One region of the Alkalihalobacterium sp. APHAB7 genome, then DNA from elsewhere that is predicted to be linked to it. Evidence: riboswitches for the same ligand, from Rfam matches in the RefSeq annotation. Region 1 holds a riboswitch; each other region holds the start of a gene.
The links. Region 1 has a riboswitch for thiamine pyrophosphate ahead of thiE (thiamine phosphate synthase). Riboswitches for the same ligand answer to the same signal wherever they lie in the genome.
Positions count from the first base shown of each region.

Region 1 (2,210 bases):
GCACCCGCTTCCTCTAATCTTTTACATAATACAGGATCATCTGAAGTATAAGGAAGGACAACAAATCCTTCGTTGGCAAGAACTTCTGTTGCCTTTAAAGTTTCAATTGGATCAGGTAGTAATGTTTTCTCATTGACACTGATCTCAATCTTAATCCAGTCACTTAGACCACTTGCTTTTGCTAAACGCGCAATACGTATCGCCTCTTCAGCTGTTTTCGCTCCTGATGTATTAGGCAAGTACGTAAATGTTTGTCCTTCTAAATGTTGTAATATTGCATCTTCATCAGGTGCTTCTAAATTAACTCGCCTAATCGCAAACGTCAGTACTTCTGAACCGGATGCTTTAATCGCCTCATTTTGTACAAAAGGATTAGGATAACGTCCTGTTCCAATAAAAAATCGAGAAGATAACTCTTTTCCACCGATGATTAATTTGTCTTTGCTGTTGTTCATATGATCATCCTCCTCCAACAAAATGGACTAACTCAATTTTCATTCCTGACTCAACGACGGTAGTCTCCCAGTTACTTCGATCAATGATTTCTCCATTCACTTCAGTAACAACTAAATTTTGTTCAAGCCCATAATGTTTAACAATTTCTGCTAGTGTACTTACTTCTAATTCTACCGTTTCACCATTCACATAAAGTTCCATTATGATTTCACCTTTTGGTTAATTTTTTCAATAAACTGTTGACATACAGATGAAACATCTTCTGCCCCTACAATTTCACTAATCGCACAAATACGTGCAGCCCCTGCCTCTATCACTTGATCGACGTTATGAAGCTTAATTCCACCAATAGCTACAAAAGGTATCGTAATTTCCTTTACTACTTGACGAATATAGTCCGTCGTAACGGGGTCCACTACATCTACTTTACTGTTTGTATGAAAAATCGGTCCTACCCCAATATAATCAGCACCCGCTCGTTCAGCTTCCCGAGCCTCTTCAATCGCATGGGTAGAAAGGCCAATAATCTTGTTCTCTCCAACGATTTTTCTTGCCTCTTCTATCGGTAAATCATCTTGCCCAATATGAATTCCATCGGCATCCACAGCGAGCGCTACATCAATATGATCGTTTACAATAAATGTTACCCCATATTTTTGGGTTAACTCTCGTAATTGCTTTGCTTTTTCAAAAACAACCTTTTTTGAATTTGTTTTATCGCGTAATTGTATAATGTCTGATCCACCTATAATAGCTTGTTCCATTACCGTTACTAAATCCCGATCCGGGTGAAATTCTTCACCAGTAATCGTATAAAGTTTAAAATCTTTCATTTCTTGATGTCTCCTTTCACTGTTTAAAGTATTATGTCTTTGTAAATTAACAGATCTACTTTGCTTAAGACAAAGCAAAATTATCAATACCGCAGAAACGCTTTTAAAACACACTAAAAATAAAACCGCAATCCAACGACGGATTACGGTTAGATATTGATGTCTAATCAATTCTTCGACTTTCCTACGCTGGGATTACCAGATCAGGTTCGAGGGTAAAAGAATGTCCTTTTTCTCAGCCTGGTTACAGGCACCCCTAGTCACACTATTAAATTTTCTCTTTTTCATTATGACATATTTTTTATAGATTACAACTGAAAAGAACAAGGTCATTTACTCGATTAGAGAATGAATGGTTTTATTAGATAGATCAATTAACCACTCAAATTGGTTCCCGTATAACATCAAGCTTCCATCTGGAGACAAATTAATCGGAGCTTGTAGACCCACATCCACAATCTTCTCCTCAGTACCTGTTTCAACGTTAAATTGAGTTAATTCAAATGGTTCGTCGTAATCCAAAAAATCGCCACTATACATCGGTTTTAAATAATAAAAGGAGTGCTTATTATCATCATATTGATGGAACGGTATCCACCACTGCTCTGAATACGTATTTAACGTTGGTATCTCAAGTTGTGCTACCAAATTTTTATCGTGATAAAAATGATAAATGGATTGCTCAGCATCCAATGAATCGACTGAGATTGTGACAAGAACATTTTCACCGAATGTAAAAAATGCGATGACTTCCTCTAAAATTTCTTCTGTCGTTTTTGTCACCAGATTGTGTTTATAGATTGGAGCAAAAAAGCTTGGAGCAAACGAAGACCATTCTAGAAAGGCAACTTCATCTTTAGTTAGCCACTGAAAATACGTTTTATCAAGGTTAAGCTGGGCTAATCTTCCTTCGCTAAGATT
Region 1 covers NZ_JBLWFS010000002.1:7,046-9,255, forward strand. Annotated here, with positions in the region: gene ACNSTQ_RS02350 (thiazole synthase) at 1-455, opposite strand, end outside; gene thiS (sulfur carrier protein ThiS) at 460-657, opposite strand; gene thiE (thiamine phosphate synthase) at 657-1,289, opposite strand; TPP riboswitch at 1,454-1,557, opposite strand; gene ACNSTQ_RS02365 (hypothetical protein) at 1,623-2,210, opposite strand, start outside.

Region 2 (2,210 bases), on a different contig from region 1:
CCCTTTTCTTCATTAAATTTTAATTATGATTGAGTTATTATATCTAGTTGACCAATGCTATGTAAGTTTCTGTATAGATTAATTGGTTACTAGTTGATCAAAAATCGTAGATAATAATATTTCTCAATCAATTGACCCCAACTTCTTTACTTCTTTTCTGTATTACTACAGTTTGTTGTTTACACTTTTATAATATAACAGATAAATAGAAAACTCAACCACTTTTTTCACTTTTTTTGATCTTTTATAAATAGTCGTAATATTCAATCTTTTAAACAAATAGTTAAGAATTTAATTTTCCTTAACTTCTTCTATTTCCTTACAATACCATTAACTTCAGACTATTTTCATAAAGTAGCGGAAAAATATTACTCAATTACCGAAGCCCATTCCATAAAAAAATAAAATTCAACTAACTAACATTCCCTTCATACTGGGAATTCTATATTAACTGTTACAAAAAAAGCAAAACTCATTAATCTGTTATGAAACAGGTATTTTCATAACTCTTATTGTTTCAGTACTTTCTGATTTTTCGGTTGAGTTTCTACTGTAAGTGTGTTAATTTTGTACACAGAGTAGCAAATTAAATCTTAATATGAAATATCTACTAGGGGTGCTTTTTATTAGCTGAGACTGGCAAATGCCTAAACCCTTGTACCTGATCTAGATAATACTAGCGGAGGGAAGTGGATAGTCAGGACAGCGAATAAGGCAATGTTAAAACATTTAATTCGTACTGACTATTCAACCACTTCCCTCTCAATCGGAAGTGGTTTTTTTATGCTATTTAGGAGTAGTATCAGTTTTTCATTCTATTATTGAAAGGAGTGCGTATTTTGAACAAAACATCTATTGATCTACTACTTCACCAGATTGATGAACGAAAAGAGGAACTTGTTGATCTAGCCAAAACATTAATTCGCTATCAAACACCAAGCCCGCCTGCTCGAAATACTGCTGATGCACAAGGATTTATTGCTACATATTTAAATGACATAGGGTTTTCGATTGATAAGTGGGATGTATATGAAGGTGATCCTAATGTAGTTGGGGTTCTAACTGGAACAAAATCTACGGAATACAACAGCCTCCTTATTAATGGTCATATTGATGTCGCTTCTGTTGAAGAAGGAGAACAATGGGAGCAAGACCCTTTCACCCCTGTTGTAAAAGATAATATCTTGTACGGTCGTGGAGCTGCTGATATGAAAGGAGGTCTCGCCGGGTCTTTATTTGCTATTAAGCTACTAAAAGAAGCTGGAGTTACCCTTTCTGGCGACCTTACCTTCCAGTCGGTTATTGGTGAAGAGGTTGGTGAAGCAGGAACACTTGAGTGTTGTAAAAAAGGGTATGATGCTGATTTCGCTGTCGTAGTCGATACAAGTGACTGCCAAATCCAAGGGCAAGGTGGAGTCATTACCGGCTGGATTACAATACAAAGTGCACAAACATTTCATGATGCAAACCGTCGCAGTATGATCCATGCAGGTGGTGGTTTATTTGGAGCAAGTGCCATTGAAAAAATGACAAAAATTATTGAAGGATTAAAAGATCTTGAGCAACATTGGGCAGTTACAAAGTCATTCCCTGGATTTCCTGCTGGAATGACAACGATTAATCCAGCCGTTATTGAAGGTGGCCGTCATGCTGCTTTCATAGCTGATCGATGCGCCTTATGGATTACGGTACATTTTTATCCAAATGAAAATCATGAAGAGATTGCAAAAGAAATTGAAGAACATATTCTTAATGTTGCAAAAGCTGATCCATGGCTTAGAGAGAACCTCCCAACATTTCGTTGGGGCGGCTCATCTATGATTGAGGACCGTGGCGAAATCTTCCCTTCTCTCGCAATTGATGAGAAGCACGAAGGCCTTCAAACATTAGCTCATGTTCATCAATCAGTTCTTCATGAAAAGGCTACAATTGGGATGTCTCCTACAGTAACAGATGGAGGCTGGCTTGGAGAAGAAGGTATTCCTACCGTTATTTATGGACCTGGAAAACTCGAGCATGCTCATGCCGTAAATGAACAACTTTCAATTGACCAACTCGTTCAATTTACAAAAGTAATGACTCAATTCATTTACGAATGGTGTAATACGAGAAAGGTGGAAGGCTCCCGTTAATCGGCGACAAGCGCTGGAAGAACAGCAATTCGTGTCCTGCTTTTGGACACGATTGATGGACTGAAGCGACCTCGAGCC
Region 2 covers NZ_JBLWFS010000004.1:290,385-292,594, reverse strand. Annotated here, with positions in the region: TPP riboswitch at 603-705, shown strand; gene ACNSTQ_RS06910 (acetylornithine deacetylase) at 840-2,132, shown strand.
Region 2: linked by a shared signal. The riboswitch ahead of ACNSTQ_RS06910 (acetylornithine deacetylase) and the one ahead of thiE (thiamine phosphate synthase) in region 1 are both predicted to bind thiamine pyrophosphate.

Region 3 (2,210 bases), on a different contig from region 1:
CTTTCCTAGTTATAAGGACATCTTTTTATTTGAAACGGTCATGCCAAGTTTGTTGTTATGGATGGGTGTTTCTTTGGTGCTTGTTTTGATCCATGAATTTGGACATATTTTAGCGGTTCGCTCATATGATTTACCCGCAAAACTCGGGATCGGACACCGACTATTTTTTGTTGTATTTGAAACGGATTTAACACCTGCATGGAAGCTCGCACCGAAACAAAGAAATAGATTGTACTTTGGCGGATTATGCTTTGATCAGTTGATGCTTTTTATCGCCTTAAGTCTGCAGCTCTTTTTCGGTGTGAATCACGGTTTGATTGCGGGAATTTTAGGGCTTGTCGTACTTGATATCTTCATTCGCACGATCTATCAATGTTGTTTTTACATGAAAACGGATTTATATTATGTGTTTGAAAATTGCACAGGTTGTTACAATGTGATGGAAAATGGGAGAAAGCTGTTAAGTCAGTGGTTGCCGTGGATCAAAAGCCCACCGGCGACGGAAACGTTTGCTGGCGAAGAGAAAACGGTGAAGCTGTATTCTATTTTTTTTGTAACGGGGATCTTATTAACTTGCAGTTTATTTCTCTTTTATTTTATTCCGCAAACAATCTACGCTTTTACGAAAATACTTCCAGGCTTTCTCCAACCGATTAGCGATCCTGTCTTTTGGGATGCAGCCGTTTTTGTTGGACAATTCGTGTTGATCCTCGGGTTATTGCTGTATTCGTGGATTAAAAATCGTGCGGAGGATGCGGTATAGGAATCAGAAGCACTGTTATACGATTTAATCAAAATTATGCCGATATATTGTAAGTTGCGCCGATAAAACTAAAGTTACGCCGATTTATCGTGAATTGCGCCGATAAAAGCAAAGTTACGCCGATTTATCGTGAATTTTTGCGGGGATATATTAAAAGTTACACCGATACTCATAAAAATTCTATTAAATGATACAAACATTTGAATTGATTTATATTTGATCAAGTTATAAAATAGATTAGAAAGATTTACCAAGAGAATATGCTCTACTAGGGGAGCCTGTCGTTCAGGCTGAGAAAAAAGGAACAGACTTTTTGACCCTCAGGACCTGATCTGGATGATACCAGCGTAGGGAAGTAGTTGAGTTTGAACTATGACTAGGTCCATATTTTTGACCTGGTTTTTTTGCATGCAGTTCTAGACTTTTTACATAAAATGGAGGGATTGTTATGGAATTAAGCAAACAAACGGTATTAATAACAGGAGCAAGTCGTGGAGTAGGAGCTGCATTGGCTAAAGCTTTTGTAAATGAAGGCGCAAATGTCGTAGTGAACTATTTTCAAAGTAAAGAAAAGGCAGAGGACTTGGCCCAGACATTAGGTGAAAAAGCGATCGCTATTCAAGCCGATGTAAGAGATAAGGATCAGGTCAATACAATGGTAGCTCAAGCAAAAGAATATTTTAACACGCCGGTTACAACGATCGTAAACAATGCGTTAATCGATTTTCAATTCAATCCTGTAGCTCAGAAAAATGCGTTTGAACTTCAGTGGGAGAATTTTAATACCCAGTTTGAGGGAAGTGTGAAGGGCTCACTAAATACGGTGCAGGCGTGTTTAGCCGACATGAAGGAAATTGGGTTTGGTCGTATTGTGAATGTAGGGACCAACTTAGTACAAAACCCAGTGGTTGCCTACCATGAGTACACAACCGGGAAGGCTGCACTCCTCGGATTTACGCGCAATTTGGCAAAAGAACTAGGGCAATACGGGATTACAGTCAATATGATCTCCGGTGGGCTTTTAAAAGAAACGGATGCTAGCAGCGTCACAACGGAAGAAGTGTTTGGTATCATTCAAGCTACAACGCCATTACAAAAAGTAACGACACCTGAAGAATTTGCTGAAACCGCTTTGTTCTTTGCATCCCCGTGGGCACGAGCAGTAACAGGCCAGAACTTAGTCGTTGATGGTGGATTGGTGATGGACTGATTCACCATCTACAGTCAATTATATGGGGAAATGAACAACAATTAGTCATAATTAGTTAAGATTGATTACAACCAATATCATTAATAGGAAAGTATCGTTTTACTTTAGAAATAGACTTTGCTAATTCAGCAAAGTTTATTTTTGCTTTTGGACCGTAAGCCAAGCGAATGCTTGGCTCTTCACGCATAGCGTGAAGCTTTTGAAAAGAAAATCGGTCCAAAAGCAACAAAGTTTACG
Region 3 covers NZ_JBLWFS010000022.1:40,685-42,894, forward strand. Annotated here, with positions in the region: gene ACNSTQ_RS17645 (peptidase) at 1-763, shown strand, start outside; TPP riboswitch at 1,024-1,134, shown strand; gene ACNSTQ_RS17650 (3-oxoacyl-ACP reductase) at 1,212-1,973, shown strand.
Region 3: linked by a shared signal. The riboswitch ahead of ACNSTQ_RS17650 (3-oxoacyl-ACP reductase) and the one ahead of thiE (thiamine phosphate synthase) in region 1 are both predicted to bind thiamine pyrophosphate.

Region 4 (2,210 bases), on a different contig from region 1:
CATCTGTGAAATTCTCATATAAATCTGCCTTCACTCCTGCAGCTAAAATAGATCCTGTGATATCCGATCCACCTCGAGGGAAAGTAACTAAAGTTCCTTCTTTAGAGTAGCCAAAGAACCCTGGAAAAACAATCACACCTGGACGTTCCCTTAGTTGGAACAAATGATCGTAGCTTTCCGGAAGAACTTGAGCGTTCCCAGGTTCATCACTCACTAATAACCCGGCCTCTTTTGGATTTACATATTGCGCTTCAATTCCGGTACTTTGAAAGTAAGCTGCGATTAACTTTGCATTGTTGTCTTCACCGCTCGCTTTCATTTGATCCATGAATTTCCCTTCATGTGAAGTATCAAAAGCTACTCGGGCTTGTAAATCCTCTTTAATCGTTTCTATAATATCTGCTGACAAATTGAGATCTAATGCAATCTCTTCATAACGGCCTACGACGGCACGTAGAGCATTCTCAACGTCGCCCTTTTCTAACACGGCATCAGCTAACTGTATAAGTAAATCCGTAACCTTTGTATCTGTTAATTCCCTCTTACCGGGCGCTGAAACGACTACAAATTTTCTTTCTTCGTTCTCGGCAATGATTGAAGCCACTTTACGAATTTGCTCTGCGTTCGCCACTGATGTTCCACCGAATTTCGCTACTCTCATCTCGTTTCTCCAACTCCTATAAAGTTTTTTTCTGTTCCCTTAATATTTCAATAATTCATAATTTATCATAGCCCTTACCTGTTTGCAAAGTTGAATAAATTGGATATCGTAGGCTATGTAAGGATATATCACCAACTGGTTTATTCAACCTTCCCATTCTCCCCATTCACGCTAATCGATAGAAAACCCTCCCATATGGTTGGATTTTCATGTGACAGTAACACTTTACAGGAATAAAGAGCTAAAATTAACAAACAATATTCGACATTTCCTGGCAAAACTCCTGCTCACCAGAACGATATTCATAAATTATTCTTAACAACAAGAAAAGGAAAATAGATCCAATTAACTGTTTTCTTTTCCAAAACTTTGTGTTAATTTAATAGTACAACTGAAGAAAACGGGAGCTCCATAGCAAGGGGCTGAGAGGACAACTGATACTGTTGTCGACCGTGAACCTGATCTAGGTAATGCTAGCGGAGGGATTTGAAGAATATTTATGTCCATTCGACCGCTTTCTAGCGGTCTTTTTATTTTTATAGTGTGCGCATATTATTAAAGTCGTTGACATTTATAACAGTCAAATGATTTTTAATTGTTGCTGCTATAAAAAGGATGAAATTTCTTATATTGTGACCCCCCTCCTCCATGATCGGTTCTATCATCAAGAACTTAAATCAAACTTAGGAGGATTTTTTTATGTCAATTCTTAACCCATTTCCAAACAGTAAGAAAGTTTATGAGAAAAGTAGTACAAACGATTTTATTGCTGTTCCTTTCCGTGAAATTGAACTAAGCCCAACCTCATTTGATGGAGAAGAAATTCCTAATGAACCGTTTAGGGTATACGATACGACTGGGCCTTACACAGACACTAACTACCAATCAGATGTAAGAAAAGGTTTGCCTGGTTTACGCAAACAATGGATATTAGATCGTGGTGACGTTGAATATTATGAGGGTCGTGATATAAAACCCGAGGATAATGGTTTTATTGATATTGAAAGAACGAAAGCTGTGGAAGTCTTTGATACAACAAGCAGGAAACCATTACGAGCGAAGCAAGGGAAGAATGTAACCCAACTCCACTATGCTAAAAAAGGAATGATCACACCTGAAATGGAGTTTATTGCGATCCGAGAAGGTTTAGATCCTGAATTTGTTCGATCTGAAGTAGCGAGTGGAAGGGCGATTATTCCATCGAATATTAATCACCCCGAGAGTGAACCCATGATTATCGGACGCAACTTCCACGTAAAAATTAATGCGAATATTGGGAACTCTGCAGTCAGCTCCTCAATAGAAGAAGAGGTTGAAAAAATGACGTGGGCGATCCGCTGGGGTGCCGATACAATCATGGATTTATCTACAGGCAAACATATACATACTACAAGAGAATGGATTATTCGAAACAGTCCAGTTCCAGTAGGTACAGTCCCTATCTACCAAGCCCTTGAAAAAGTAAATGGAGTCGCTGAGGACTTAACATGGGAAGTCTATCGAGATACATTAATTGAACAAGCGGAACAAGGTGTAGATTATTTTACAA
Region 4 covers NZ_JBLWFS010000007.1:132,896-135,105, reverse strand. Annotated here, with positions in the region: gene ACNSTQ_RS09640 (aspartate kinase) at 1-661, opposite strand, end outside; TPP riboswitch at 1,052-1,163, shown strand; gene thiC (phosphomethylpyrimidine synthase ThiC) at 1,361-2,210, shown strand, end outside.
Region 4: linked by a shared signal. The riboswitch ahead of thiC (phosphomethylpyrimidine synthase ThiC) and the one ahead of thiE (thiamine phosphate synthase) in region 1 are both predicted to bind thiamine pyrophosphate.